One region of the Streptomyces sp. NPDC012466 genome, then DNA from elsewhere that is predicted to be linked to it. Evidence: riboswitches for the same ligand, from Rfam matches in the RefSeq annotation. Region 1 holds a riboswitch; each other region holds the start of a gene.

Region 1 (7,132 bases):
CGGCACTGTCGTCGCGGTCCCAGGCGCGCAACCGCCAGCCGGGGCGGGCGCTGTCGCCGTGCACCTCGACGAGACCGGCGAGGCGGGCGGTGTCCCAGTCGGCTCTGACCTGAGCCGGGGTCAGACCCAGCTCGCGGGCGGCCCGTTCCGCGGTCGCGTCCGAGAGGGTGGCCTTGCCGTCGTCGGTGGCGCTGTCCCGGCCGGGGCCGAGCGCGGCGTCGGCCCAGCGGGCGACGCGGGCCGCGTCGGCGAGACCTGAGCGTGCCATTCTGGCCAGTTCCGCCGGTGCCGGAGTGCCCTCCGGGGGGCGTGGTGCGGGTCGGCGCGAGCGCCGCTGGTTCATCGCTGGAGGGGCGGCGGCCAGGGGTCGCGGGCGGACGAGTCGAAGCCTGGAGTCGCGCGGGATACGGGACGTCACGGGTGCAGTCTTCCGGTTGACGGTCCGAAAACCCAAACGGAATGTCACGGCGGGCTACGGGGATGGCCAACGCACCGGTTGCCGGAAGTGGTCGAGGGCCGGGAACCGGCCAGTGGTACGACGCTAAACGGAATCCTCGCGACCGGTCGGCGGGAAGGGGGGCGGTGCGTGGTTGCGACGGGGTGAAGGGGGCGTGAACGGGGGTGCGCGAGAAGCCGCGACGGGGGGCCGCACCCAGCGACGGCTGTGAACGAGGTCACATGAGAGGGGTCAGGAAGCGCCTGAGGGCTTCCTCGTAGCCCTTGGGGTCGGCGTTCCACATGGCTCCGTGAGGGGCGTTGCGGACGGTGTGGAGGGCCACCATGTCGGGGCGGGCTCCGGCCAGGCGGCGCGAGAGCTGCCAGGAGGCGACGGTGTCGTCCGGTCCGTGGAGGACCAGCGCCGGGACCCGGAGCTCGCCGGCCGGGAGGGTGCCCGCGACGCGGTCGGGGGACAGGCCGGTGCGGCCCTGGGCGGCGCGGACCGCGAGGGGCAGCAGCACGCCCGGGGTGCGGCGGGCCGAGGCGAGGGCGCGCAGGGTGGCCTCCCAGCTGAGCACCGGGGAGTCCAGGACGAGCCCGGAGATCCGGTCGCGCAGGCCCGACCGCGCGGCGGCGCGCAGGGCCATGGTGGCGCCGGTGGACCAGCCGTGCAGGACGACCTGGCGGGCTCCGTAGCGCACGGCGTAGCGGATGGCCGCGTCGAGGTCGCGCCACTCGGTCTCGCCGAGGTGGTTGAGGCCGTCGGGCGGGCGGGGCGCGCCCAGGTCGCCGCGGTAGGCGAGGGCGAGCACCGGGAACTGGCTGCCGTGCAGGAATCCCATGACGTTCAGGGCGAGTTCCCGGGTGGCGCCCAGTCCGTGCACGGCGATCACCCAGGTGTCCCGCTTGCCCGGCACGAACCACGCGGGCAGGGCGCCGAGTTCGCCGGGGATGTCGACGTCGGCGTGTTCGAGCCCGAGGGCGGCGCCGGGGTCGCCGACGTACACGTTCGGTGTGAGCCACACCTTGTCGCCGGACGCCAGCGTGCCGTGCGTGACGCTCTCCAGGCGGCGCACGACGGTGTCGGCGGGGTGCGAGGCACCGGTCAGGACGGGGCCGACGACCGCGTGGGAGCCGTCCCCGGAGAGGCCGTAGCGGCCGGGGCGCAGGGCGGCGAGGTCCCGGGTGAGGCTGATGCGCCCGTCGGCGGTGCCGTGCACGGTGAGCCGGGGCTCGGTGGGCAGGGGCCTGCCGGGGGGCGCCTTGAGCGCGGCGTCGCTGGCGAGCCGGCCGGCGGCCACCGCGGCGGCACCGGCCCCGATCACGGCGGTGACGGCAGCGGCCGTCGCTTTGACAGTGCGCACGGCTCCAGTGTCCCGGCGGATGCCGTGGGCGACCAGTGGGGGGCAGCCGCGGGGTGACGTCCGCGGCGGCCCTGCGGACGGCTCAGCCTCGCTGGCCGTAGCCGCTCAGGCGCTCCTCCACCTCGGTGAGCTGTTCCCGGGACAACAGGCCGGGGGTCAGGCCCGGCACCGAGGAGGCGGTCAGCCACAGGCGGCACATCCACTCCAGCTGGGCGGTGCGGTCGTAGGCCTGGTCGAGGGTGCCGCCGTGGGTGACGGTGCCGTGGTTCTGGAGGAGGCAGCCGGAGCGGCCGGCGAGGGCGCGGAGCATGTTCTCGGCCAACTCGTCGGTGCCGTACGTGGCGTACGGGGCGACCCGGACGGGACCGCCGAGCGCCGCGGCCATGTAGTGGATCAGCGGGAGCTCGCTCACGAGCGTCGAGACGGCCGTGGCGTGCACGGCGTGGGTGTGAACGACGGCCAGGGCGCCGGTCGTGCGGTAGACGGCGAGGTGCATGGGCAGCTCGCTGGTCGGGACGAGCGTGCCGAGGACCTGCCGGCCGTCGAGGTCGACGCCGGTCACGTCGTCCGGCGCCAGCCGGTCGTAGGGCACGCCCGACGGCGTGACCAGGACCGTGTCGCCGACGCGCACCGACACGTTGCCGGACGTGCCGACGACGAGTCCGTCCGCGACCGTCCGGCGGGCCGTCGCGACGAGGTCCTCCCAGGCACGCGCCTCCTCGGGGCGCGCACTCCCGCGCCGCTCCCCCGCTCCCGGTCCGGCCTGCCGTGCGTCTCCCGTGCCCCGCTCGTCGCCTCGCTGCTCAGCCATGCCGCGATCCTGCCAGGCGGAGACTCAACGCGCCGCCGGCCGGGGCGTGTTGCCCGGCCGGAGATCTTCGGACATGCACCGATCTTTCCGTACACTCCGGAGGATTTCGCCGTACACGTCGCCATTCCTGGGGGAAGATCCCCGCCGCGGCCGGCAGTACGACGGCGTGCGCGGGGCGGGCCCGGTGCGCGGCGCCTACCACTTCGCACCGCCGGCCCGCCCGCGCTCGACATCGCATACAACCCGTACGACAAGAAGCACGGCTGCTACGGCCTGGCTCGCCGGGCGGGGCCGGCCAGATCACCCGCGCCGGCGACAGCGGCTCCCTGCCGGGTGACCAGAATCTCTTCGACGGGTCGCTCGATCGGCTGAAGCGGTTCGCGCGAGGCGCCTGACCGACGGGCGCCGGGACCGCCGTTCCGGGGCGGAGTCACGACCCCCCTTTGCGGTCACCCCTGCGCCCCTCCCAGTTCATCTTCCGTTCACTCAGGTTGCCTACGTTCGTACCGTCAACGACCTCGAACGATTGCCTGGGTAAATGGAAAGCTTCTCGCTGATCCTCGCGATTGTGGTAGTAACCGCACTCGCGTTCGATTTCACGAACGGTTTCCACGACACCGCGAACGCCATGGCCACGACCATTTCCACGGGCGCCATGAAGCCCAAGGTTGCGGTGGCCATGTCCGCGGTCCTCAACCTGGTCGGCGCCTTCCTGTCCGTCGAAGTCGCCAACACGATCTCCAAGGGCCTCGTCGACGAGGCCGGCATCCGTCCCGAGGTCATCTTCGCCGCCTTGGTCGGCGCGATCCTCTGGAACCTGCTGACCTGGCTGGTCGGCCTGCCGTCCAGCTCCTCCCACGCCCTCATGGGCGGCCTGATCGGTGCCACGATCGCCTCGGCGGGCGTCGGCGCGGTGCACGGCGACGTGCTGGTCACCAAGGTGCTCATCCCGGCGATCGCCGCCCCGCTGGTCGCGGGCATCGCGGCGATGCTCGCCACGCGGCTGACCTACTCCCTCGGCAGCAAGGCCGACAGCCAGGCGTCCAAGAAGGGCTACCGAGCCGGCCAGATCGCCTCCGCCGGCCTGGTCTCCCTGGCCCACGGCACCAACGACGCCCAGAAGACGATGGGTGTCATCACCCTCGCCCTGGTCGCCGGCGGCGCTGTCGCCCCCGACTCCGACCCGCCCATGTGGGTCATCCTCTCGGCGGGTCTCGCCATCGCGCTCGGCACGTACCTGGGTGGCTGGCGCATCATCCGCACCATGGGCAAGGGACTGACCGACCTCCAGCCGCAGCAGGGCTTCGCCGCCCAGACCTCCGCGGCCACGGTCATCCTGGCCTCCTCCCACATCGGTTTCTCCCTCTCCACGACGCACTCGGTGTCCGGCTCGGTGATGGGCGCGGGGCTCGGCCGCAAGGGCGGTGTCGTCCGCTGGTCGACCGCGACGCGGATGTTCGTCGCGTGGGGTCTGACGCTCCCGGCGGCGGCCCTGGTGGGCGCGCTCGCCGAGTACGTCACCGGCTTCGGCAACTGGGGCACCGCCGTGGTGGCCGTCTTCCTCGTCGCCTCCAGCGCGGCGATCTGGAAGCTGTCCCGGCGTGAGGTCGTCGACCACACCAACGTCAACGACGCCGACGAGGCGGAGCCGGCCGGCGTGGTGACCACCGCGATGGCCGCGGTGACGCCGCCGCCTGCGGGCGGCACGGTCGCCGAGGAGCCGGTCCCCTCGTTCCCGGCGCAGGCCACGGCCGAACGGACGCCGACCACGACCACCACGGTCTGACCCCGCCCACCGGTTACAAGGAAGAGTCTCTGAGATGAAGATCGACTGGGCGGCCCTCGGCTCCGTCTTCGGTGTCAGCCTCGTGGTCACCGTTGCCCTCGTCGGCCTGTTCACCCTCGGCATCACCGGCCTGTCGCGCCGCGAGCGCGCGGTGGCGCAGGGCGGGTCCGCCGGGCTCGCGGTCACGGGAGCGTACGCGTGCTTCGCGGCGTGCGCGGCGGCCGTGGGCTACGGGATCTACCTGATCGTGGCCTGACGGCCCGACCGCACATCGTGTCCGCCGGGCGGCGCGGGACTCCGGTCCCGCGCCGCCCGGTCGTCGTGTGCGGGAAGGGGCCGGTGTGGGGTTCTCCACACTCTCCCCTCGCAGGTCAACGGCAAGTTGACGGCGGTTGCCGGCCGTGGTGGACTGCCGGGGCCAGTACGGCGGCAGGAGAGGAAGCCGGTGAGAGTCCGGCGCGGTCCCGCCACTGTCACCGGGGTAGTGATCCCCGGGAGCCAGGAACTCTCGCCGCCGGTCTCGTCGAACCAGGGCGTGGACACCCTGAGTGAGGACACGTATCGCCATGCGCGGCTGCCGATCCCGTTCCAACACCCCGCCTCCGCCTGCCCTTCCGGCCGGCTGAGCCCATGGGTGCCGGTCGCGTCTTCGCGTACGGTGCCGCCGCCGGTCTGATCGGTGACCTGCTGCTCGGTGATCCTCGCCGAGGGCATCCGGTCGCCGCGTTCGGACGGGCCGCGGGTGCCGTGGAACGGGTGTTGTGGCGGGACCACCGCGGGTGGGGCGCGCTGCACACCGCCGTGTGCACCTCGGGGGCCGTCGCCCTCGGCTCCGTCGCCGCGCGGGCCGTGCGGACGTCCTCCGTCGCCTCCGTCGCGCTGACGGGTGCCGCCACCTGGGCCGTCGTCGGGGGGACTTCGCTCGCGCGGGAGGCGCAGGCCATCGGGCGGGCCCTGGAGGCCGGTGACGTCGAGACGGCCCGGGCCCGGCTGCCGCATCTGTGCGGGCGGGACCCGCAGGCCCTCGATGCCGACGGCATCGCCCGGGCCGTGGTCGAGTCGGTCGCCGAGAACACCTCCGACGCGGTGGTGGGGGCCCTGGTGTGGGGAGCCGTCGGCGGGGTGCCGGGGCTGCTCGGGTTCCGGGCCGTCAACACCCTGGACGCGATGGTCGGACACAAGTCGGCCCGCTACCGGCGGTACGGGTGGGCCTCCGCGCGGCTGGACGACCTCGCGGGCTGGCCGGGAGCACGGCTGACCGCGGTCCTCGCAGCCCTGGCCGGGCCGGATCCCCGGGGTGCCGTGCGGGCCTGGCGGGCCGACGCGGCGAAGCACCCGAGCCCCAACGCCGGTCCGGTGGAGGCCTCTTTCGCGGGGGCTCTCGGGGTGCGGCTGGGCGGGACGCTCTCGTACGGCGGGCGGGTGGAGGACCGGCCCGTGCTGAACACCGGGGGGCGTGCCGTCGGCACGCACGACGTCGCACGGGCTGTGCGGCTCTCGCGGCGCGTCACCTGGCTGGCGCTCGGCGTGTGCGCCGGTGCGCGGTTGCTGAAGAGGGGGAAATGACATGAGCGGTGGGCTTCTCGTCGCCGGCACCACCTCCGACGCGGGCAAGAGCGTCGTGACCGCCGGGATCTGCCGGTGGCTGGTGCGGCAGGGCGTCAAGGTCGCGCCCTTCAAGGCGCAGAACATGTCCCTGAACTCCTTCGTGACGAAGGAGGGGGCCGAGATCGGGCGGGCGCAGGCCATGCAGGCGCAGGCCTGCCGGGTCGAGCCGACCGCGCTGATGAATCCCGTGCTGCTCAAGCCCGGGGGTGAGCAGAGCAGTCAGGTCGTGCTGCTGGGCAAGCCGGTCGGGGAGATGAGTGCGCGCGGCTACCACGGCGGGCGGCAGCAGAGGCTGCTCGGGACGGTGCTGGACTGTCTGGAGCAGTTGCGGGGCACGTATGACGCGGTGATCTGTGAGGGGGCCGGTTCTCCCGCCGAGATCAATCTGCGGCGGACGGACATCGTGAACATGGGGATCGCCCGTAACGCCGGGCTTCCCGTGCTCGTCGTCGGCGACATCGACCGGGGCGGTGTGTTCGCCTCGTTCTTCGGGACCCTGGCGCTGCTGTCGCCCGAGGACCAGCGTTGCGTCGCCGGGTTCCTCGTCAACAAGTTCCGCGGGGACGTCTCCCTGCTGGAGCCGGGCCTGGACATGCTGCAAGGCCTCACCGGGCGGCGTACGTACGGCGTGTTGCCGTTCCGGCACGGGCTCGGCATCGACGAGGAGGACGGGCTTCGGGTGTCCCTGCGGGGAGCGGTGCGGGAGTCCGTCGTCGCCCCGCCGGTCGGGGAGGACGTGCTGCGGGTCGCGGTCTGTGCCGTGCCGCTCATGTCCAACTTCACCGACGTGGACGCGCTGGCCGCCGAACCGGGCGTCGTGGTGCGGTTCGTGGACCGGCCGGAGGAGCTGTCCGACGCCGACCTCGTCATCGTGCCCGGGACCCGGGGAACGGTCCGTGCGCTGGAGTGGCTGCGCGAGCGCGGCCTCGCCGGCGCGCTGGCCCGCAGGGCCGCCGAGCAGCGGCCCGTCCTCGGCATCTGCGGCGGTTTCCAGATCCTCGGCGAGCACATCGAGGACGACGTCGAGAGCCGCAAGGGTCACGTCGACGGGCTCGGGATCCTGCCCGTGCGGGTGCGGTTCGCCCGCGAGAAGACCCTCACCCGGCCGGCGGGCGAGGCCCTCGG
Region 2 (7,132 bases), on a different contig from region 1:
GCCGCCGTGCGGGCCTGCCTGAGCAATATGCGGAACTGGTTCAGCTCCGTCTACTGGTTCCACCACGAGTCCGGCCGGTACATGGTCGACAGCTGGGACGACCGGTCCACGCCCCCGTACGTCAACAACGAAGCGGCAGGTGAGAAATGACCGTCGAGTCCGTGAAGCCCGAGACCCCGTCGGCGCTGGAGCTGCGGGAGCCGCCCCGGGCGGGTGGTGGAGTCCCCGTCCTCGGCCACGGCTGGAGGCTGGCGCGCGACCCGCTGGCGTTCATGTCCCGGCTGCGCGACCACGGCGACGTCGTACGGCTGAAGATCGGGCCGAAGACGGTGTACGCGGTCACCACCCCGGACCTGACCGGCGCCCTGGCGCTGAGCAACGACTTCATCATCGCCGGACCGCTGTGGGAGTCCCTGGAGGGCCTGCTCGGCAAGGAGGGCGTGGCCACGGCCAACGGCCCGCGGCACCGGCGCCAGCGGCGCACCATCCAGCCCGCCTTCCGGCTCGACGCCATCCCCGCCTACGGCCCGATCATGGAGGAGGAGGCGCACGCGCTCACCGAGCGCTGGAAGCCCGGCGAGACGATCGACTGCACCTCCGAGTCCTTCCGGGTGGCCGTGCGCATCGCGGCGCGCTGCCTGCTGCGAGGCGACTTCATGGACGAGCGGGCGGAGCGGCTGTGCGTCGCCCTCGCCACCGTCTTCCGCGGGATGTACCGGCGGATGGTGGTCCCGCTGGGGCCGCTCTACAACCTGCCGCTCCCGGCCAACCGCGAATTCAACCGGGCCTTGGCCGATTTGCATCTCCTGGTCGACGAGATCGTTGCCGAGCGCCGGGCATCCGGTCAAAAGCCGGACGATTTGCTGACGGCATTGCTGGAGGCGACGGACGAGAATGGCGACCCGATCGGGGAACAGGAGATCCATGATCAGGTCGTCGCCATCCTCACCCCCGGCAGCGAAACCATCGCCTCCACGATCATGTGGCTGTTGCATATGCTCGCGGAGCACCCGGAACACGCCGACCGTGTGCGTGACGAAGTACAGGCCGTCACCGGTGGAAGGCCGGTGGCATTCGCAGACGTCCGAGGACTCAGGCACACCAACAATGTCGTCGTCGAGTCCATGCGTTTGAGTCCGGCCGTCTGGATTCTCACGCGCCGGGCGGTACGGGACACGGAACTCGGTGGATACCGTATTCCGTCCGGGGCGGACATCATCTACAGCCCGTACGCGATCCAGCGCGACCCGGAGTCGTACGAGCGGCACCTGGAGTTCGACCCCGACCGCTGGCTTCCTGACCGGGTGAAGGACATCCCCAAGCACGCCATGAGCCCCTTCAGCGTGGGCAACCGCAAGTGCCCGAGCGACCACTTCTCGATGGCCCAGCTGACGCTGGTCACGGCGGCGCTGGCGACCAGGTACCGCTTCGAGCAGGTGGCGGGGTCGAGGGACGACACACGGGTGGGGATCACGCTGCGGCCGCACGACCTGCGGGTGCGGCCGGTGGCGAGGTGACGGCCCCCGGCCTCAGGCCGCCTCGGGGCCCCTGAACGTCCGCCGGTAGGCGTTCGGTGTGGTCCCGACCGTCCGGACGAAGTGGTGGCGCAGTGTGGCCGCGTTGCCGAACCCCGTTCGGCCGGCGATCGCGTCCATGGTCTCGTCCGTCGCTTCCAGCAGCCGCTGGGCCAGCAGCACGCGCTGGCGCAGGATCCAGCGGTAGGGAGTCGTACCCGTCTCCTGCTGGAAGCGGCGGGCGAACGTCCGGGGGGACATGTGGGCGCGCTCGGCCAGCTGCTCGACGGTGACCTCCTCGTCCAGGTGCCGTTCCATCCAGGCCAGGACCTCGCCGATCGTGTCGGCCTCGGAGTGCGGCAGCGGGCGCTCGATGTACTGGGCCTGGCCGCCGTCGCGGTGCGGCGGCACCACCATCCGCCGGGCGATCTTGTTGGCGACCTCGGAGCCCTGCTCCTTGCGCACCAGGTGCAGGCAGGCGTCGATCCCGGCGGCCGTGCCGGCGGAGGTGATCACCGGGTCCTCGTCGACGTAGAGCACGTCCGGCTCGACGGCCACCCGCGGGTACTGACGGGCGAGGTCCTTCGCGTGCTTCCAGTGCACGGCGCAGCGGCGGTCGTCCAGCAGACCGGCAGCGGCCAGCACGAAGGCGCCGGAGCACACGCTGAGCACCCGGGCGCCGCGGTCGACCCCGCGCCGCAGGGCGTCCAGCAGCTCGGGTGGGAACTCACGGGACGCATAGCTCTGCCCGGCCGGCACGGCGATCAGGTCGGCCCTCTCCAGCCGCTCCAGACCGTGTTCGACGTGCAGCGAGAAGCCCGAGTTCATGCGCAGGACCGGGCCCTCGGCCGAGGCGACGGCGAAGTCGTACACCGGCAGGCCGTCGTCACTGCGGTCGGTGCCGAAGACCTCGCACACCACACCGAGTTCGAAGGGGTTCACGCCGTCGAGCAGGGCGACGGCCACGTTCTGCAGCATGCGTCCAGTGTGCCTCGCCGGTGGCAGTAATTCGAGGGTCTACGGCAGTACTGCCACTGACGGTAAGGAGTATTCAGCGCGACAGTGGTGTCCATGGACACGAACCAGACGCAGACACTCATCGCAATGATCTTCGTACTCGGGACGCTGGTCCTCCTGGTCCTCCCGTCAGTGATCGGCCTGGTGCGCGAGCGGCGCATCGACCGTCAGATCCGGGAGGCCCAGGAGGCCCGGGAGAGCGAACCGGCTCAGAAGTCCTCGTCCAGGTCGACGGTCCCCTCGACCGCCACCTGGTACGCGGAGGGCCGCCGCTCGAAGAAGTTGGTCAGCTCCTGAACCCCCTGGAGCTCCATGAAGGAGAAGGGGTTCTCGGAGCCGTACACCGGAGCGAAGCCCAGGCGGGTGAGCCGCTGGTCGGCGACGCACTCCAGGTACTGCCGCATCGACTCGGTGTTCATGCCCGGGAGACCGTCCCCGCACAGGTCGCGCGCGAACTGCAGCTCGGCCTCGACGGCCTCCCGGAGCATGTCCGTCACCTCCTGCTGGAGCCGGTCGTCGAACAGGTCCGGCTCCTCCTTGCGGACGGTGTCGACCACGTCGAAGGCGAAGGACATGTGCATCGTCTCGTCGCGGAACACCCAGTTGGTGCCGGTGGCCAGGCCGTGCAGCAGGCCCCGGCTGCGGAACCAGTACACGTAGGCGAAGGCGCCGTAGAAGAACAGGCCTTCGATGCACGCGGCGAAGCAGATCAGGTTGAGCAGGAAACGCCGGCGGTCGGACCGGGTCTCCAGCCGGTCCATCTTCTCCACCGAGTCCATCCACTTGAAGCAGAACGAGGCCTTCTCGCGGATGGACGGGATGTTCTCCACCGCCGCGAAGGCCGCCGCACGGTCCTCCGGGTCGGGCAGATAGGTGTCGAGCAGGGTCAGATAGAACTGGACGTGCACGGCCTCCTCGAAGAGCTGCCGGCTCAGATACAGCCGCGCCTCGGGGGAGTTGATGTGCTTGTACAGCGTGAGCACCAGGTTGTTCGCGACGATCGAGTCACCCGTCGCGAAGAAGGCGACCAGGCGGCCGATCAGGTGCTGCTCCGCCGGTGACAGCTTGGCGAGGTCGGCGACGTCCGAGTGGAGGTCGACCTCCTCCACCGTCCAGGTGTTCTTGATGGCGTCCCGGTAGCGCTCGTAGAAGTCCGGGTAGCGCATGGGGCGCAGGGTGAGCTCGAAGCCGGGATCGAGAAGGTTCTGGGTGCTCATTACTGGCAGGCCTCGCAGGACTCGGGGTTTTCCAGGGAGCAGGCGACCGCTTCGGGATCCGGGGTGGCCTGCACGGGGACGGTGGCCTGGGCGGCGCGGGCGATCCGGGTCGCCGGGCGCGAGCGCAGGTAGTACGTCGTCTTCAGCCCGGACTTCCAGGCGTAGGCGTACATCGAGGAGAGCTTGCCGATGGTCGGCGTCTCCAGGAAGAGGTTCAGGGACTGGGACTGGTCCAGGAACGGGGTCCTGGCCGCCGCCATGTCGATCAGGCCGCGCTGCGGGATCTCCCAGGCCGTGCGGTAGAGGGCGCGGACGTCCTCGGGGATCCAGGCGAAGTCCTGCACCGAGCCGTTGGCCTCGCGCAGGGCCTCCCGGCTGCGGGCGTCCCACACGCCGAGCCGCTTCAACTCGTCCACCAGGTAGGAGTTGACCTGGAGGAACTCACCCGACAGCGTCTCGCGCTTGAACAGGTTGGACACCTGCGGCTCGATGCACTCGTACACGCCCGCGATGGAGGCGATCGTGGCCGTGGGCGCGATGGCGAGGAGCAGGGAGTTGCGCATGCCGGTCGTCGCGATCCGCTCGCGCAGGGCCGCCCAGCGCTCGGGCCAGGCCAGTTCCACGTCGTAGTGGTCGGGGTGCAGCACGCCCCGGGCCGTACGGGTCTTCTCCCAGGCCGGCAGCGGGCCGCTCCGCTCGGCGAGGTCGGCCGAAGCCTCGTAGGCGGCGAGCATGATGCGCTCGGCGACACGGGTGGACAGCGCCTTGGCCTCGGGCGAGTCGAAGGGCAGGCGCAGCTTGAAGAAGACGTCCTGCAGGCCCATGGCGCCGAGGCCGACCGGACGCCAGCGGGCGTTGGAGCGGCCCGCCTGCTCGGTCGGGTAGAAGTTGATGTCGACGACCCGGTCGAGGAAGGTCACGGCCGTGCGGACGGTCTCGTCCAGGCGCTCCCAGTCGAGGTCCCCGTCGCTCACGAAGGCACCGAGGTTGACCGAGCCCAGGTTGCAGACCGCCGTCTCCCCGTCGTCGGTCACCTCCAGGATCTCCGTGCAGAGGTTGGAGGAGTGGACGACGTGGCCAGGCTCGGCCGTCTGGTTGGCGGTGCGGTTGGCGGCGTCCTTGAAGGTCATCCAGCCGTTGCCGGTCTGCGCGAGGGTGCGCATCATCCGGCCGTACAGCTCGCGTGCGGGCAGCGTCTTCTTCGCCAGCCCCTTCGCCTCGGCCGCCCGGTAGGCGGCGTCGAACTCCTCGCCCCAGAGGTCGACCAGCTCGGGCACGTCCGAGGGGGAGAACAGCGACCACTGCGCGTCGGCGTTCACACGCCGCATGAACTCGTCCGGCACCCAGTGCGCGAGGTTCAGGTTGTGCGTACGGCGGGCGTCCTCACCGGTGTTGTCACGCAGCTCCAGGAACTCCTCGATGTCGGAGTGCCAGGTCTCCAGGTAGACGGCGGCGGCGCCCTTGCGACGGCCTCCCTGGTTCACGGCGGCGACCGAGGCGTCGAGGGTCTTCAGGAACGGGACGATGCCGTTGGAGTGCCCGTTGGTGCCGCGGATCAGCGAACCGCGGGCGCGGATGCGGGAGTAGGCGAGTCCGATGCCGCCGGCGTGCTTCGACAGCCGGGCCACCTGGTGGTAGCGGTCGTAGATGGAGTCCAGCTCGTCCTTGGGGGAGTCGAGGAGGTAGCAGGACGACATCTGCGGGTGCCGGGTGCCCGAGTTGAAGAGGGTGGGGGAGGAGGGGAGGTAGTCGAGGCGGCTCATGAGCGCGTAGAGCGCGGCGACTTCGTCCACCGAGCGGCTGGTGTCGTCCTCGGCCAGACCGGCGGCGACGCGCAGCATGAAGTGCTGCGGCGTCTCGACGACCTTGCGGGTGATCGGGTGCCGGAGCAGGTAGCGGCTGTGCAGGGTGCGCAGGCCGAAGTAGCCGAAGCGGTCGTCGGCGCCGGTGTCGATGAGCGCGTCGAGCCGGGCGGCGTGCAGCCGCACGAACTCGGCGGTGCGGTCGGCGATGAGGCCCTCGCGGTGGCCGACCGCGACGGACTCGGTGAAGGAGGTGACGCCCTGCGAGGCGGCCTCGTCGCGGATGCCGATGGTCAGCAGCCGGGCGGCCAGCCGGGAGTAAGCGGGGTCCTCGGAGATCAGACCGGCCGCGGCCTCCGTCGCCAGCTCCCGCAACTCCGTCTCGTCCGCCCGGGCGGACCGGCCGCGCAGTGCGGCGGCGGCGACCCGGCCGGGGTCGGTGTCGGGGAGGTCGGCGGTCAGCTCGGTCAGGGTCCGCAGCAACGCGGCTCCGGGAGCGTCCTGCACTTCTTCGGCGGCTGAGACCGGTTCGGCTGGCGCGATGGTCACGTGGGGCTCTCCCTCGCTCGGCACGGGGGCCTCGTCGAGGGCAGGGGGCAGCACGCGAACGCACACGGCGCCGCGTCCACCGGCCCATTCCACGAGGCCCGGACGTCAGGGCACACCGGCCGGGTGGCCGGGTGCGCTGTCGGCAGGTCCTCGGACTGACTCCTGTGCACGAAACATGCACAAGTACACCGTTGCGGGACAGTTCCGGATTCGCACCGGATTCCCCTGCGGCGACAGCGAGCATGAGCATACATCTTGTGCCAGGCGCGCATGGCACCCCCAGATGTTGTGTCGCGCTGGTTTCAGAGCGTCAACTGGTAGGTCACCAGAGTGATGTCCGGGAGCCGCGTGAGAGACCCCGGGCATCACATACGACAGCGGGCCACCGTGACGGTCGGTCACGGTGGCCCGCTGCGGGTGGTGTGCGCTGGTTGGTGCCCCTGACGTCAGTGGGCCGAACCGGCGGTGGCGGGCGGGAGTTCCACCTGGACCCCGGGGTCGCCCGCGTCCGCCGTGTAGTCCTCCGGCTCGGTCTCGTCGATGCCGTCGGGAGCCTTCACGGCCCTCAGGACGAAGGTCAGGACGACGGTGACGACGACGTTCAGGACGAACGCCGTGAGGCCGATGTAGCCGATCTCCCCGATGCCGGGGATCTCCTTCGCGGAGCCGCCGAAGTGCTTCTGGGTCGGGGAGGCCACACCGTACGCGGCGACCGTGCCGTAGATCATGCCGACCGCCCAGCCCGCGAGCAGCGCCCAGCGGTGGAACCAGCGGGTGAACAGGCCGCCGACCAGGGCCGGGAAGGTCTGCAGGATCCAGATGCCGCCCAGGAGCTGGAAGTTGATGGCGACCGTCTTGTCCATGGTGAGGACGAAGGCCAGGGCGCCCACCTTCACCAGCAGGGAGACCAGCTTGGAGACCTTGGTCTCCTGCGCCGGTGTGGCGTCCGGCTTGATGAAGTCCTTGTAGATGTTGCGGGTGAAGAGGTTCGCGGCCGCGATGGACATGATGGCCGCGGGCACCAGCGCGCCGA
Region 3 (7,132 bases), on a different contig from region 1:
GCCTTCAACATCGGCTTCTACGCCGTCCTGCCGTTCCTCGCCGAGCACCTCGGCACCGCGATCGGCATGGCGGGGTGGCTGGTCGGGTTCGTGCTCGGGCTGCGCACCTTCAGCCAGCAGGGCCTGTTCGTGGTCGGCGGCTGGCTCGTCGACCGGTTCGGGGTGCGGCCGGTGGTGCTGGCGGGCTGTGTGCTGCGCATCGCCGGGTTCGCCTGGCTCGGGTACGCGCAGACCGGTGGGGCCGTGATCGGGGCGGTGCTGGTGATCGGTTTCGCCGCCGCGCTGTTCTCCCCCGCCGTGGAGTCCGAGGTGGCCCGCCAGGCGGTGGTCTGGGAGGAGGACGGGCACGGCCCGCGCACCCGGGTCCTGGCCCTGTTCAGTGTGGCGGGCCAGGCCGGGGCGTTCGTCGGGCCGCTGCTCGGCGCGCTGCTGCTCGCCGTCGACTTCCGCACGGCGTGCCTCGCCGGTGCCGCGGTGTTCGTGCTCGTCCTCGCCGGGCACCTGTGGCTGATGCCGCAGCACATCCCCGGCCGGGTCCGCGTCCGGGAGCGGGGCGGGGCCCGCGTCCTGCTGCGCAACCGCCGCTTCCTCGCCCTGTGCTGCGCGTACGGCACCTATCTCCTCGCCTACAACCAGCTGTACCTGGCCCTGCCGGACGAGGTGCAGCGCGCGACCGGCTCCCAGGCGCCCCTGTCCTGGCTCTTCGCGCTGTCCTCCGTGCTGGTGGTCTTCACCCAGCTGCCGGTGACGCGCTGGGTTGGCGACCGGCTCGATCTGCGCCACTCCATGACCGCGGGGCTGCTGCTGATCGCGTCCGGTTTCGCGGTGGTGGCCGTGGCGCGGCCCGCGGGCTGGACGGGTGTCGCCGGGCTGCTGCCGGCCGCGGGCTTCGTGATCTTGCTCACGGTGGGTCAGATGCTGGTCGTGCCCGCCGCCCGCGCCTGGGTGCCCGACCTGGCCGAAGAGGGCCGGCTCGGCCTCTACATGGGTGCGCTGTCGTCGGTCTCCGGCCTGATCGTCCTCGCCGGCAGCGCGGCCACGGGCTCCCTGCTCGACCTGGACCTGCCGGCCGCCGTGCCGTGGCTGGCCCTCGCGGCCGTACCCGCCCTGGCGGTGGCCCTGCTGCCGCGCCGGGCGGAGGGGGCGGGCGCGGCGGCCTGATACGGCGCCGGGAGGCGCCCGGCGCGCCCCGGCGACCGGCGCGCGGGAGTGTCACCCCGGCGGACGCTCTCCCCGCTCGGGGATCTCCGGGAGCGCACCGTCCGGGGAGACCACTGTGGCGATCATGGGCCGTGCCGCGCCAGTATCCTGGGTCGGCTGCGGCACCCCCCCACCAATCCCCGTGCGGAAGCGGGGAGTTCGGCCTGCGGCGATGACCTTCCCACACGCATGAGACGAGGACGAGTGCTGCTAGCGGGCCGCTACCGGCTGGATGTTGAGATCGGGCGCGGTGGAATGGGAGAGGTCTGGCGTGCGTACGACGAGACGCTCGCCAGAGCGGTGGCCGTCAAGCTGCTGCTGCCCCAGGACACCGACGCCACGGCAACCTCCCGGTTCCGTCTGGAGGCGCAGACCGCCGGGCGCCTCAACCACCCCAACGTGGTGGGCGTCCTGGACTTCGGCGAGTTCGACAACCGGCTGTACCTGGTGATGGAGCTGGTCGAGGGCGACAGTCTCGCCGGGGTGCTGAACGGCTCCGGCACGCTGCCCGCCGAGCGGGTGGCCCATCTCGCCGCGCAGGCGTCCGCGGGGCTCGCCGCCGCGCACGGGCAGGGCATCGTGCACCGCGACGTCAAACCCGCCAACCTGCTGCTCGACGCCAACGGCACGCTGAAGATCGGCGACTTCGGCATCGCCCGGTTCCTCGACGACCCCGGCGCCGCGCTGACCGCCACCGGCCAGATCGTCGGCACCGGCCTCTACCTCGCGCCCGAACGGGCCCTGGGCAAGCCCGCGGGGCCCGCCTCCGACATGTACTCCCTGGGCTGCGTGCTCTACCAGCTCCTCAGCGGCCGCCCGCCGTTCCAGGCCGACACCGCCGTCGCCCTGCTCCACCAGCATCTCGACTCGGCTCCCGTGCCGCCTCGCGAACTCGGGGTCTCCGGACTGCCGCCGGCGTTCGAGAACTACCTCCTCGGCCTGCTCGCCAAGCAGCCCGAGGACCGTCCCACCGCCCAGCAGGCCGCCGAGTGGTTCACCGGGGGCGCCTGGCGGGGCCTGCCCGAGCCGCTGCCGGAGGTCTCGCCGCCGCTGCGGCCGAAGACCGCGTCCGCGGCGCCGTCCGCCGGGCCGGGCCCGTACACCGCCGAGACCAGCAGCCCGACCACGTACGCGCTGCCCGCGACCACGGGACACCGCACCGCGGCCCGGGCGGCCCAGGCGGGTCGTTCGGGGCGCTCACGCGGGCGCGGCGGCCCCGGCAACCGCTCCCGGGTGGTCGCGACGGCCGCCGCCGCGGCACTCTTCCTCGCCGCGATGCTCCTCGGCATGCGCTGGTTCTCGCCCGACACCACCGCGGAGGGCACGGAACCCGACGCGTCCCCGTCCGCGAGCAGCCCCGCCGCCACGCCGGCCACCGACTCCGCCACGTCCGTCTCCCCCGACCAGGACGCCGGCCCGGCAGCCGCTCCGGGGGCCGCCGGCACGCCGGGCACCGGCACCGTGGCCGATGTCACTCCGTCCACGCCGGCCGCCTCCCCGCCCCCTCCCGCGCCCGCGTCCGGCACCCCGGCTCCCGCCGGGGAAGCGGGCGACGGCGGCCCGGAGCAGCCGAAGCCGGAGAAGCCGGGCCCCGCCGGGGAAGGCGGGGAGGGCGACGACGGCGGAGACGACGGGGGCGACGACTGACACGGCCCGGACATCGCGTGACGGGACCCTTCCCGCAGCGCGTGGATCAGCCGGGGGATGCGCCGGTGTGCGAGCGGGCGCCCCCTCGCGCGCCCCCAGGGGTGGCTTGTCATCGCCCTTACCCCGGCCTTATTGTCACCAGGCCTTGGTGAACGGGAAATCCGGTGTGATGCCGGTGCGGCCCTCGCCACTGTGAATCGGGAAGTCCGGCTCCGGCCCTCACGGGCAGCCACTGGGTCCTCGCGACCCGGGAAGGCGGAGTTCGGGCGGTGGTACCCGTCAGCCAGGAGACCGGCCAAGGCGCGTCAACCATCCACGAGGTGCTGGAGAGGGTCTGCTGAGCCATGCACATTGCCGAGGGTTTCCTTCCTCCGGCGCACGCGGTCGCCTGGGGCGTCGCGTCGGCGCCGTTCGTCGTCCACGGGGTCCGGTCGCTCACCCGTGAAGTGCGCGAGCACCCCGAGAGCACCCTGCTCCTCGGTGCGTCCGGCGCCTTCACGTTCGTCCTGTCCGCCCTGAAACTGCCGTCCGTCACCGGCAGTTGCTCGCACCCCACCGGCACGGGCCTCGGAGCCATCCTGTTCCGGCCGCCCATCATGGCGGTGCTGGGCACCATCACCCTGCTCTTCCAGGCGCTGCTGCTCGCGCACGGCGGCCTGACCACGCTCGGCGCCAACGTCTTCTCGATGGCGATCGTCGGTCCCTGGGCCGGATACGCCGTCTACGCCCTGCTGCGGCGCTTCAACGCGCCGCTGATGGTGGCCGTGTTCTCCGGCGCGTTCGTCGCCGACCTGTCCACCTACTGCGTCACCAGCGTGCAGCTGGCGCTCGCGTTCCCCGACCCGGGCAGCGGATTCCTAGGCGCGCTCGGCAAGTTCGGTTCCATCTTCGCCGTCACCCAGATCCCGCTCGCGGTGAGCGAGGGCCTGCTGACCGTGCTCGTGATGCGGCTGCTGGTGCAGTCCAGCAAGGGCGAACTGACCCGGCTGGGCGTACTCCTCACCAAGAAGCAGACCCGGACCGAGACCGAGGCGGTGGCCCGATGAGCAGGAACACGAAGATCAACCTGGTGCTGCTGTTCGCCGTGGCCGCGCTCGCGGTGCTGCCCCTGGCACTCGGCCTCGGCGACCACAAGAAGGAGCCGTTCACGGGATCCGATGCCGAGGCCGAGACGGCGATCACCGAGCTGAAGCCGGATTACGAGCCGTGGTTCTCGCCGCTGTACGAGCCGCCGTCCGGAGAGATCGAGTCGGCTCTGTTCGCCCTCCAGGCGGCTCTCGGTGCCGGAGTCCTCGCCTACTACTTCGGCCTGCGCCGGGGACGCCGGCAGGGCGAGCGGCGGGCGCTGGAGCGGGAGGCCGGCAGCGCGCTCGCGGGCGCCGCGGGGAAGTCCACCGCGGAACAGGACTGAGCCGGGTGCTGCCGATCGACGCGGCGGCGCACGGCAGTCGCTGGCGCCGCCGCCATCCCGTGGACAAGGCCGTGCTCGGGCTCGGCCTGACCGTGCTCGCGATCTCCCTGCCGCCCTGGCCGGGCGCGGCCCTGGTGCTGCTGACCGCCCTGGTGGTGCTGCTCGGGCCGGCCGGTGTGCCCGGGCGGCGGCTGTGGCGGGCCTACCGGGTGCCGCTGGGCTTCTGTGTGACCGGCGCGGTCACACTGCTCGTCCAGGTGGGCGGCCCGGGCGGCTTCGTCTCCCTCGCCGCCGACGGGCCGCTGCGGGCCGGGGAGTTGCTGCTGCGCACCTCGGCGGCCTCGCTGGGCGTGCTGCTGTTCGCCTTCACCACCCCCATGTCCGACCTGCTGCCGCGCCTGGTCCGGGCCGGGATTCCCGCGCCGGTCGTCGACGTCGCGCTGGTGACGTACCGGATGAGCTTCCTGCTGCTGGACTCCGTGCGTCGCATCCGGGAGGCCCAGGCGGCCCGGCTCGGGCACACCAGCCGGAGCGCGGAGTGGCGTTCCCTGGCCGGGCTGGGCGCGACCGCGTTCGTCCGGGCCTTCGACCGGGCCACCCGTCTTCAGGCCGGGCTCGCCGGGCGCGGCTACGACGGCACCCTGCGCGTCCTGGTGCCCAAGGCCCGGGTCTCCGTCCGCTTCACGGCGGCCAGTTGCGCGCTGCTCGCGGCGCTGGCCGTCCTCACCCTCGTACTGGAAAGGCCGCTGACATGAGCGAGCCCGCCCTCGTCGCCCTGCGGGGCGCGTCCTTCGCCTACGAGGACGGTCCGGCCGTGCTCAGCGGCCTCGACTTCGAGATCCGCGAGGGGCGCGCGCTCGCGCTGCTCGGCCGCAACGGCAGCGGCAAGACCACGCTGATGCGGCTGCTGTCCGGCGGGCTGCGGCCCCACGAGGGCGTGCTGACGGTCGAGGGCCGGCCGGTGTCGTACGACCGCAAGGGCCTGACCCGGCTGCGGACGACCGTGCAGCTGGTGGTGCAGGACCCGGACGACCAGCTGTTCGCGGCCTCCGTCGAGCAGGATGTGTCGTTCGGGCCGCTGAACCTCGGCCTGGACGACACCCAGGTGCGGGCGCGGGTGGCGGAGGCGCTCGCCGCCCTGGACATCACGGCCCTGGCCGACCGGCCCACCCATCTCCTCTCCTACGGGCAGCGCAAACGCACCGCCATCGCCGGCGCGGTCGCCATGCGGCCCCGCGTCCTCGTCCTCGACGAGCCGACGGCCGGACTCGACCCCGACGGGCAGGAACGGCTCCTCACGACCCTCGACGGGCTCCGTGCCGCCGGCACCACGGTCGTGATGGCCACGCACGACGTCGACCTGGCCCTGCGCTGGGCCGACGACGCGGCGCTCCTCACCCCGTCCGGTGTCCGCACCGGGCCCGCGGCCACGGCACTGGCCCGCACCGACCTCCTGCGGGAGGCGGGACTACGTCTGCCCTGGGGGGCCGCGACGGCGGAACTCCTGCGCGTCCAGGGGTTGTTGGCCGAGACGGAAGCGGGACCGCGCACACCGGACGAACTCGCCGCTCTCACGACAGCGCGGCTCGGAGCCTCCGGAGGGTGAGGGGCGCCGGGGCGGACGACCGCGTCCACGACGCCGGCAGTCGCCCGAAACGTGCTTGTCCGGCTCGCGGAGCCGCACTACGGTTCCGAGGTGGATCTCTTCTCACGCACCTGGACGGCGTTGCGCGCGGCGGTGGCGGATCTCGCCGACGAGGACTTCGGGCGGCCCTCCGGCTGCACGGGCTGGCTGGTGCGCGACCTGGTGTGCCATCTGATCGTCGACGCCCAGGACGTCCTCATCACCCTGGCCACCCCGTCCGACCGGGATCCGACCCGTGACGCGCTGACGTACTGGGAGATCTCCGACACCCCGCCGACGGGTGACGACCCGCTCGACGCGCTGACCGTCCGGCTGGCCGCCGCGTACGAGGATCCGCGTCTGCTGACGTTCCATCTGGACGACGTCGGTTCCGCCGCCGGCCGCGCCGCCCTGCTCGCCGACCCGGCAGGCCGGGTCGCCACCCGCGGCGAAGTCCTGACCGTGGGCGACTTCCTCTCCACGTACGTCATGGAGTGGACGCTGCACCACCTCGACCTGATCGCCCACCTCCCGGACGCGCGGCAGCCGCCGGCGGAGGGGCTCGCCCGGTCCCGGGAGATGCTGGAGCGGATCGCGGGGAGCCCCTTCCCGGCCGCCTTCCACGACGTGGACGCGCTGCTGATCGGCACCGGCAGGCGGGCGCCGACCGGGGCGGAACAGGCCCGGCTCGGCGCGCTGGCCTCGAAGGTGCCGCTGTACCTGGGCTAGTTTCGCGGTCGCGAAGGCCCTGCTCACGGGCCCGCCGTCGAAGCGCTCCGGCTGAGGTGGGAGCATGGTCGGTATGGACATCCGCAGCAGGAACAACGTCAACGTCATCGGCCGCGACGACGCGCCGGTGCTGCTCCTGGCACACGGGTTCGGCTGCGACCAGAACATGTGGCGGCTGGTGGTGCCGGTGCTTGCCGAGCGCTACCGGGTGGTGCTGTTCGACTACGTCGGTTCCGGCGGCTCGGACCTCGCGGCCTGGAGCGAGGAGCGGTACTCCTCGCTCCAGGGCTACGCCGCAGACGTCGTCGACGTCTGCGAGGAGCTGGACCTGCGGCAGGCGGTGTTCGTGGGGCACTCGGTGAGTGCCATGGTGGGGGTGCTGGCGGCGCAGGCCGCGCCGGAGCGGATCGGGGCGCTCGTGATGGTGACCCCCTCGCCCTGCTACATCGACGACGAGGGCTACCGCGGCGGCTTCAGCACCGAGGACATCGACGAGCTGCTCGGCTCGCTGGAGGCGAACT
Region 4 (7,132 bases), on a different contig from region 1:
CACCCCGCTCGGACTGCCGGACGGCTGGCCCGTCCTGGTGGACGCCGCCGTCGTCGACCTGCCCTACGTGCTGGTCGGCAGCGGCCGGCGGCGCGGCAAGCTGCTCGTCCCGGGCAAGGCGTTCACGGAACTGCCGGGCGCCGTCGTACTGGAGGACCTCGGGGTCCGCTGACCTACGCCGCGATGTGGTGGACCAGCGGAAGGTGGGGGTCGCTCTCGCCCGGGGCCGGCTCCGGATCCGCGTGCACGAGGGCCGCGGTCAGCCGCGGCACCGCGTGCAGCAGCGCGTGCTCGGCCTCCACGGCGACGCGGTGTGCCTCGCGCACCGTCACGTCGCCGTCCACCACGACCGCCACCTCGGCGCGCAGCCGGTGGCCGATCCAGCGCAGCCGGAGCTCACCCACCCCCCGCACCCCGGGCACCTCGGCCAGGGCCCGCTCGGCCCGGTCCACCAGAGCCGGGTCGACGGCGTCCATCACCCGGCGGAACACCTCACGGGCCGCGTCGCGCAGCACCAGCGCGATCGCCGCCGTGATCGCCAGCCCGACGATCGGGTCGGCCAGTTGCCAGCCCAGGGCCGAGCCCCCGGCGCCCAGCAGCACGGCCAGTGAGGTGAAGCCGTCCGTGCGGGCGTGCAGTCCGTCGGCGACCAGTGCGGCCGAGCCGATCGAGCGGCCGACGCGGATGCGGTAGCGGGCCACCCACTCGTTGCCGGCGAAGCCGACGACAGCGGCCACGGCGACCGCCGGGACGTGCTGGACCGGGCGCGGATCCAGCAGCCGGTCGACAGCCGTCCAGCCCGCGAAGGCCGCGGACGCGGCGATCGTCAGCACGATCACGAGCCCGGCCAGGTCCTCGGCCCGCCCGTAGCCGTAGGTGAAGCGGCGGGTGGCCGCGCGCCGGCCCAGCACGAAGGCGATCCCGAGGGGCACGGCGGTCAGTGCGTCCGCGGCGTTGTGCACCGTGTCCCCGAGCAGTGCCACCGATCCGGACAGGGCCACCACGACCGCCTGGGCCAGTGCCGTCACGCCGAGGACGGCGAGCGAGACCCACAGCGCACGCATCCCGCGCGCCGAGGACTCCAGCGCGGAGTCGACCTTGTCGGCCGTCTCGTGGGAGTGCGGGGTGAGGAGGTGGCTCATCCGCCGGCGCAGGCCGTGGCTGTGACTGTGGCCGTGGCCGTGGCCGTTGCCGTGGTCGTGGCGGTGCGGGTGGGAGTGCTCGTGCCGGTCGCTCACGTGGATCCCCTTTCGGTGCGCGCGAGAGTGGACGTACCCGTCCCGTGCCGCCATTATGTGCGTATGAGCGCACGCATGCACCTGTCATCTGCGCATGATGCGCATCCGCGCAGCCCCGGCGAGGAGCAGTTCGCACTCGCCGCCGAACTCCTCGCCCTGCTGGGGGACCGGACCCGGCTCGCTCTGCTGCACGCGCTGACCGGGGGAGAGGCCGACGTCACGACCCTCACGGAAGTGTGCGGGGCGGCCAGGCCGGCCGTCAGCCAGCACCTGGCGCGACTGCGCCTCGCGGGCCTGGTGAACACGCGCAAGGAAGGCCGCCGGGTGATCTACGCACTCCGCGACGGCCATCTGCGCCGGCTCGTCGACGAGGCGCTGAACGTGGCCGACCACCGCCTCAGCGACCGGCCCCCGCACGACTGAGTCAGTACCGCGCCGCCGTCCCGAGGTACTGCTCGGCGAAGGCGGCGGCCGCCGCGGGCGAGGTGAACAGGCGGCGCAGCCGGGCGAGCGTGATGCCCGCGCGGAACGGGTCGCCCGCCGCCGTGCCGTGGTACACCTCGGACAGCCACTGCGAGAACTCCTGGTAGTCCCACACGCGCCGCAGGCACGCCGCCGCGTAGCCGCCGAGACCGCTGTCGTCGCCGGTGGTCAGCCGGGCGGCCAGGGCGTCGCCGAGCAGGAAGGCGTCGTGCAGGGCGAGGTTCATGCCCTTGGCGGCGATGGGGGCGACCAGATGGGCCGCGTCGCCGGCGAGGAACAGCCGGCCGTGCACCATCGGCTCGACCACGTAGTCGTGCATGTCCAGCACGCGCTTCTCGATCAGCCGCCCCTCGGTCAGCGGCGGCACACCGGCCGCCCCGAGCCGCTCCCGGAGCTCGGCCCAGACACGCTCGTGCGGCCAGTTCGCCGGGTCGTCGCCCGGCGGGCACTGGAGGTAGTAGCGGGTCACCTCCGGGCTGCGGGGCATCTGGCCGGCGAACCCGCGCGCGTGGCAGCCGAACAGCACGCAGTCGGCGGACGGCGGGGCCTCGGCGAGCAGGGCCAGCCAGCCGACGCCGTAGTCGTGCCGCGCGATACGGACCCGCTCGGGCGGGAGCGAGGCCCGGCTCACCCCGCGCGCCCCGTCGCAGCCGGCGACGAAGTCGCAGTGCACCACGTGGCCTTCACCCGTCTCCGGGCAGGTGTACGAGACCCAGGGCCGGTCGGTGTCGAGGTCGTGGATCCGCACGTCCCGGACGCCGAAGCGGATCTCTCCGCCCCGGACGTCGGCGTACTCGCGCACCAGGTCCGTCACCAGCAACGGCTGCGGGTAGACGAAGTGATGGCTGCCCGTCAGCTCGCCGTACGGGAACCGGTAACGCTGCCCGTCGAAGCGGAACTCGCACGCGGTGTGCAGCTCGGCGCGGTCCAGCAGGTTCCGGGCGAGGCCCCGCTTCTCCAGGCCGCGTACGGCCCACTCCTCGATGACCCCGGCCCGGGGCCGCTGTTCTATGAACTCCCGGGTCTCCGTCTCCAGCACCAGACAGTCAACGGACGCGGCCCGCAGGATGTTGCCGACGGTCAGCCCCGCGGGACCGGCGCCCACGACAACGACCGGGAAGCGTTGCGGGGCGCCGGAGTTGACGGGCGGCACGGGGTGGGTCATGCGCACATTATGGAGGCCGGTCTCAGTGCACGGGCACCTCCGCGACGGCCACCTCCTCGATGCTCCGCTCGATCTCCCCGGTCCGGGAAGCCGAGGCACGGGCCCAGTAGTAGATCGCCAGCGAGAACACGGCGACGACCAGGACGTCCCACCACAGTCCGAGGTGCCCCTGGCCGCCGAAACCGCCCTGCCAGGAGATGACGCCCATGCCCAGCAGGTACACGGGCAGCCACTGGGCGGCCCTCCAGTCGAGGCGGGGCGCGTCGGGCAGACCCTTGCGGACGGCGTACCAGGCGTAGCCGCCGAGCAGGACGTAGCCGAGGACGATGGCCACGCCGAGCCGCCACAGGGTGTCCCAGGTGGACCAGTAGATGATGAGGTCGGCCACCACGAACGACAGGGGCGAGAGGACCTTCCCGCCGGGCAGGCGGTAGGGGCGCTCCCGGTGCGGCAGCCGGTCCGCGAAGACGCCGTAGGCCAGTGGGGCGCCCGCGTACATCAGCACGCTCGCCGAGGTGATGAAGCTGACCAGTTGCTGCCAGCTGGGGAACGGCAGGAAGCAGACCACGCCGGTCACGAAGGACACGATCAGCCCGAACCACGGCACGCCGCGCGCGTCCGTGCGGGCGAAGAGCTTCGGCGCGTAACCGTTGCGGGCCAGACCGTAGGAGACGCGGGACGTGGCCGTCGTGTAGATCAGGCCGGTGCCGCCGGGGGAGACCACCGCGTCCAGGTACAGCACCGCGCTCAGCCAGCCGAGACCCACCAGGGTCGCGAGTCCGGCCCACGGACCGCTGATGCCGGGGTAGTCGAGCTTGGTCCAGCCGTGCGCGAAGGAGCTCAGCGGCAGGGCGGCGATAAAGACGACCTGGAGCAGGACGTAGATGGCCGCGCCGATGGCGACCGAGCCGATCGTGGCGCGGGGCAGGTCACGCTGCGGGTCGCGGCTCTCGCCCGCCAGCTGGATCGCCTGCTCGAAGCCCAGCAGAGCGAAGATGATGCCGCTGGAGCTGACGGCGCTCAGCACGCCGTGGGCGCCGAAGGGGGCGAAACCGTGCTCGGTGAAGTTGCCCGGGTGGAAGTTGCCGGCCGCGATGATGAAGATCGCGGCCAGCGGCACGGCCACCTTCCACCAGGTGGCGGCGCTGTTGGTGTGCGCCAGGATCCGCACGCCGAGGAAGTTGACGACGACGAACACGGCCATCAGGACGACGGCGACGGCGAAGCCGCTCGTCGTGAGCGTCCCGTCCTTCGCGTGCTGGAAGCCCTGTGCCCAGTGCCAGTGCCCGGCGTAGCCGATCATGGCCTCGACCTCGATCGGTGCCACGGTCGCCGCCTGGAGCCAGGAGAACCAGCCGAAGGACATGCCGGCCAGTCCGCCGAACGCGTAGTGCGGGTAGCGGGCCGTGCCGCCCGCGACCGGGAACATGCCGCCCAGTTCCGCGTGCACCAGGGCCAGCAGCACGATCGCCACCGCGCCGATGAGCCAGGACAGGATCGCCGCGGGGCCGGCCGCCACGACGGCCTTCTCGGCGCCGTACAGCCAGCCCGAGCCGATGATGGAACCGACCGAGGCCCACATGAGCCCGATCAGCCCGACCTCCCGGCGCAGGCCGTCTCTTTCCATGAATGCGGGGCCTCTCAGAGATGAACTCGGGGAGTTCGGCGAGCAAGAGGCCTCAGGTTAGGAAGGGGTCAGGCGACCGCAGAAGACGAGTTGTGCAGCCTTGACCGGGCACGGGGATTTCGTGGGAAACGCTTCAGGATTCCTGTACGCGGTGATGAGACAGCCGTGGGATCTCGATCGCCGGGCAGCGGTCCATCACCATCTCCAGGCCCGCCGCCCGGGTCCGGTCGTACGCCGCTTCGTCGATGACGCCGAGCTGGAACCAGACGCCCTTCGCGCCCTTGGCGACCGCCTCGTCGGCGACGGCTCCGGCGAGGTCGCTGTTCACGAAGACGTCCACCACGTCCACCTCGAAGGGGATGTCCGCCAGGTTCGCGTACCCCTTCTCCCCGTGCACCGTCTCCGCCTTCGGGTGCACCGGCACGACGCGCTTGCCGAAGCGCTGGAGCACGGCGGCGACGCCGTACGCCGCGCGCTGCCGGTTCGACGACAGGCCCACCACGGCCCAGGTGTCGCCGAGCCCGGTGAGAATCCTGCGGACCGTTGCCTCGTCGCCGTACACCGGCGGCCTCCTCGGGAGTCGTGGACGAACTGCTCCCGGGTCAACGGCGCGGGGTGCGCGGTGATTCCCCGGACGGCCTCCGTGATAGCTTGCCGAGGCCAGTCGAACCCATGTACGTGGGTCAGGGAATCCGGTGCGAATCCGGAACTGACGCGCAGCGGTGAGGGGGACGGGCGGGGCCTCGGCCACTGGACTCCCTCGTGGACGTCCGGGAAGGCGCTCCGATCCGGGTGAACCCGAGTCCGAAGACCTGCTGGCGGCCCCCGCGGCCGCATGCGGCGGGGGAGCACCGTACGACCGGGCTCCGCGAATGGGCCCTCGACGCCTGAGGACTGGTTCCCGTGTCCCTCGCCCTACCCGCCCGTGCCGCCGTCCTGCTCGCGGCCGGCTCCCTGCTCCTGACCGGCTGCGGCGCCTCCGGACCCACGACGGCGAAGGCCGCCGTCACGCTCGTCAACTGTGGCCACGACGTCGCCGTCGAGACCCCGCCGCGGCACGCGGTCTCCCTCAACCAGGGCACCACCGAGATCCTGCTGTCCCTCGGTCTAACCGACCGCCTCGCGGGCACCGCGACCTGGACCGACCCGGTGATGAAGGGGCTGGAGAAGGCCAACGCGTCGGTGCCGCGCCTAGCCGACGACAACCCGTCCTTCGAACGCGTCCTGGACGCCGACCCCGACTTCGTCGCCGCGTCCTTCGTCTCCACCCTCGGCAAGGGCGGCGTCGCAACCCGCGAGCAGTTCGAGAAGCTCGGCGTCCCCACCTACGTCTCCCCGTCCGACTGCGCAGGCAAGGACAACTCCGGCGGCGGCGACGGCGCACGCGACAAGGCCCTGGGCATCGACACCGTCTACGGCGAAGTCCGGGACCTCGCGACCGTGTTCGGGGTGAAGGAGCGGGGCGACAAGCTCGTGGCCTCCCTCCAGCAGCGCATGAAGAAGGCCACGGCCGGCATCGACGCCTCCGACGTCACCCTCCTGTACTGGTTCGCCAACTCCGAGTCGCCCTACACGGCCGGCTGTTGCGGAGCGCCGGGCATCATCACCCGGGTCCTCGGCGCGAAGAACGCCTTCGACGACACCCGCGAGGAATGGCCGCAGGTCAACTGGGAGACGGTCGCCGACCGCGACCCCGACGTCCTCGTCATCGGCGACCTGACCCGCAAGTCGCAGACCGCCGAGTCGGCCGCGAAGAAGATCGCCTTCCTGGAGTCCAACCCCGTCACCAGGAACATGGACGCCGTCCGGCACAAGCGGTACGTGCTGCTCAGCGGGCAGGCCATGAACCCGACCATCCGCACCGTCGAGGGCGTGGAGCGGGTGGCCGCGGGGCTGCGCCGGTTCGGGCTGGTGAAGTGACCACCCGGAGCGAGCCGGCCCCCGGGGCCCGACGCGGGGCCGGACTCGCGCTGGGCGCGGCGGGGGCCGTCGCGCTCGCCGCCTCCCTCGCCGTGGCCATCACCATCGGCCCCGCCGACATCCGGGTCGATCGCGCTGGGCGCGGCGGGGGCCGTCGCGCTCGCCGCCTCCCTCGCCGTGGCCATCACCATCGGCCCCGCCGACATCCGGGTCGCCGACGTGTGGTCCGTCGTCGCCGCCCACCTGGGTCTCGGCAGCTCGGGGCTGACGCCGATCCGGGACGGGATCGTCTGGCAGCTGCGGTTGCCCCGCACCCTGCTCGCCGCGGTGTGCGGGGCCGGACTCGCCGTGTGCGGGGCGGTGATGCAGTCGCTGCTGCGCAATCCCCTCGCCGACCCGTTCGTGCTCGGAGTGTCCTCGGGCGCCTCCACCGGAGCGGTCCTCGTCGTCGTCCTCGGCGTGGGCGGCGGCGCCCTCCCGGTGTCCGCCGGGGCGTTCCTCGGCGCCCTGCTGTCGTTCGCGCTGGTGCTGCTGCTCAGTCACACCCTCGGCGGCACCACCGACCGGGTCGTCCTCGCGGGCGTCGCCGCCATGCAGCTCTTCTCCGCGCTCACCTCCTTCGTCGTCATGACCGCCGCCGACGCCGAGACGACCCGCGGCGTGCTGTTCTGGCTCCTCGGCTCGCTCGGCGGCGCCGGC

Evidence for each region. A riboswitch is a leader RNA that binds a small molecule or an ion and turns the genes downstream of it on or off. The one in region 1 is predicted to bind cobalamin.
Region 2: linked by a shared signal. The riboswitch ahead of ACFY9E_RS35305 (ribonucleoside-diphosphate reductase subunit alpha) and the one ahead of ACFY9E_RS33145 (cobalamin biosynthesis protein) in region 1 are both predicted to bind cobalamin.
Region 3: linked by a shared signal. The riboswitch ahead of ACFY9E_RS00835 (energy-coupling factor ABC transporter permease) and the one ahead of ACFY9E_RS33145 (cobalamin biosynthesis protein) in region 1 are both predicted to bind cobalamin.
Region 4: linked by a shared signal. The riboswitch ahead of ACFY9E_RS21665 (ABC transporter substrate-binding protein) and the one ahead of ACFY9E_RS33145 (cobalamin biosynthesis protein) in region 1 are both predicted to bind cobalamin.

The regions. Positions count from the first base shown of each region.
Region 1 is NZ_JBIBEQ010000011.1:50,914-58,045, forward strand. It holds gene ACFY9E_RS33120 (hypothetical protein) at 1-418, opposite strand, end outside; gene ACFY9E_RS33125 (alpha/beta fold hydrolase) at 675-1,802, opposite strand; gene ACFY9E_RS33130 (class II aldolase/adducin family protein) at 1,885-2,613, opposite strand; gene ACFY9E_RS33135 (inorganic phosphate transporter) at 3,152-4,399, shown strand; gene ACFY9E_RS33140 (hypothetical protein) at 4,434-4,655, shown strand; cobalamin riboswitch at 4,772-4,930, shown strand; gene ACFY9E_RS33145 (cobalamin biosynthesis protein) at 5,030-5,965, shown strand; gene ACFY9E_RS33150 (cobyric acid synthase) at 5,967-7,132, shown strand, end outside.
Region 2 is NZ_JBIBEQ010000012.1:204,113-211,244, reverse strand. It holds gene cyc1 (epi-isozizaene synthase) at 1-150, shown strand, start outside; gene ACFY9E_RS35320 (cytochrome P450) at 147-1,517, shown strand; gene ACFY9E_RS35315 (helix-turn-helix domain-containing protein) at 1,530-2,492, opposite strand; gene ACFY9E_RS35310 (ribonucleotide-diphosphate reductase subunit beta) at 2,741-3,748, opposite strand; gene ACFY9E_RS35305 (ribonucleoside-diphosphate reductase subunit alpha) at 3,748-6,099, opposite strand; cobalamin riboswitch at 6,223-6,356, opposite strand; gene mctP (monocarboxylate uptake permease MctP) at 6,546-7,132, opposite strand, start outside.
Region 3 is NZ_JBIBEQ010000001.1:176,614-183,745, forward strand. It holds gene ACFY9E_RS00825 (MFS transporter) at 1-1,161, shown strand, start outside; gene ACFY9E_RS00830 (protein kinase) at 1,456-2,847, shown strand; cobalamin riboswitch at 2,977-3,162, shown strand; gene ACFY9E_RS00835 (energy-coupling factor ABC transporter permease) at 3,192-3,893, shown strand; gene ACFY9E_RS00840 (energy-coupling factor ABC transporter substrate-binding protein) at 3,890-4,258, shown strand; gene cbiQ (cobalt ECF transporter T component CbiQ) at 4,264-5,013, shown strand; gene ACFY9E_RS00850 (ATP-binding cassette domain-containing protein) at 5,010-5,864, shown strand; gene ACFY9E_RS00855 (maleylpyruvate isomerase N-terminal domain-containing protein) at 5,955-6,611, shown strand; gene ACFY9E_RS00860 (alpha/beta fold hydrolase) at 6,685-7,132, shown strand, end outside.
Region 4 is NZ_JBIBEQ010000005.1:566,533-573,664, reverse strand. It holds gene ACFY9E_RS21695 (YbaK/EbsC family protein) at 1-172, shown strand, start outside; gene ACFY9E_RS21690 (cation diffusion facilitator family transporter) at 174-1,238, opposite strand; gene ACFY9E_RS21685 (metalloregulator ArsR/SmtB family transcription factor) at 1,302-1,661, shown strand; gene ACFY9E_RS21680 (4-hydroxybenzoate 3-monooxygenase) at 1,663-2,886, opposite strand; gene ACFY9E_RS21675 (amino acid permease) at 2,909-4,513, opposite strand; gene ACFY9E_RS21670 (CoA-binding protein) at 4,647-5,075, opposite strand; cobalamin riboswitch at 5,158-5,348, shown strand; gene ACFY9E_RS21665 (ABC transporter substrate-binding protein) at 5,417-6,433, shown strand; gene ACFY9E_RS21660 (iron chelate uptake ABC transporter family permease subunit) at 6,563-7,132, shown strand, end outside.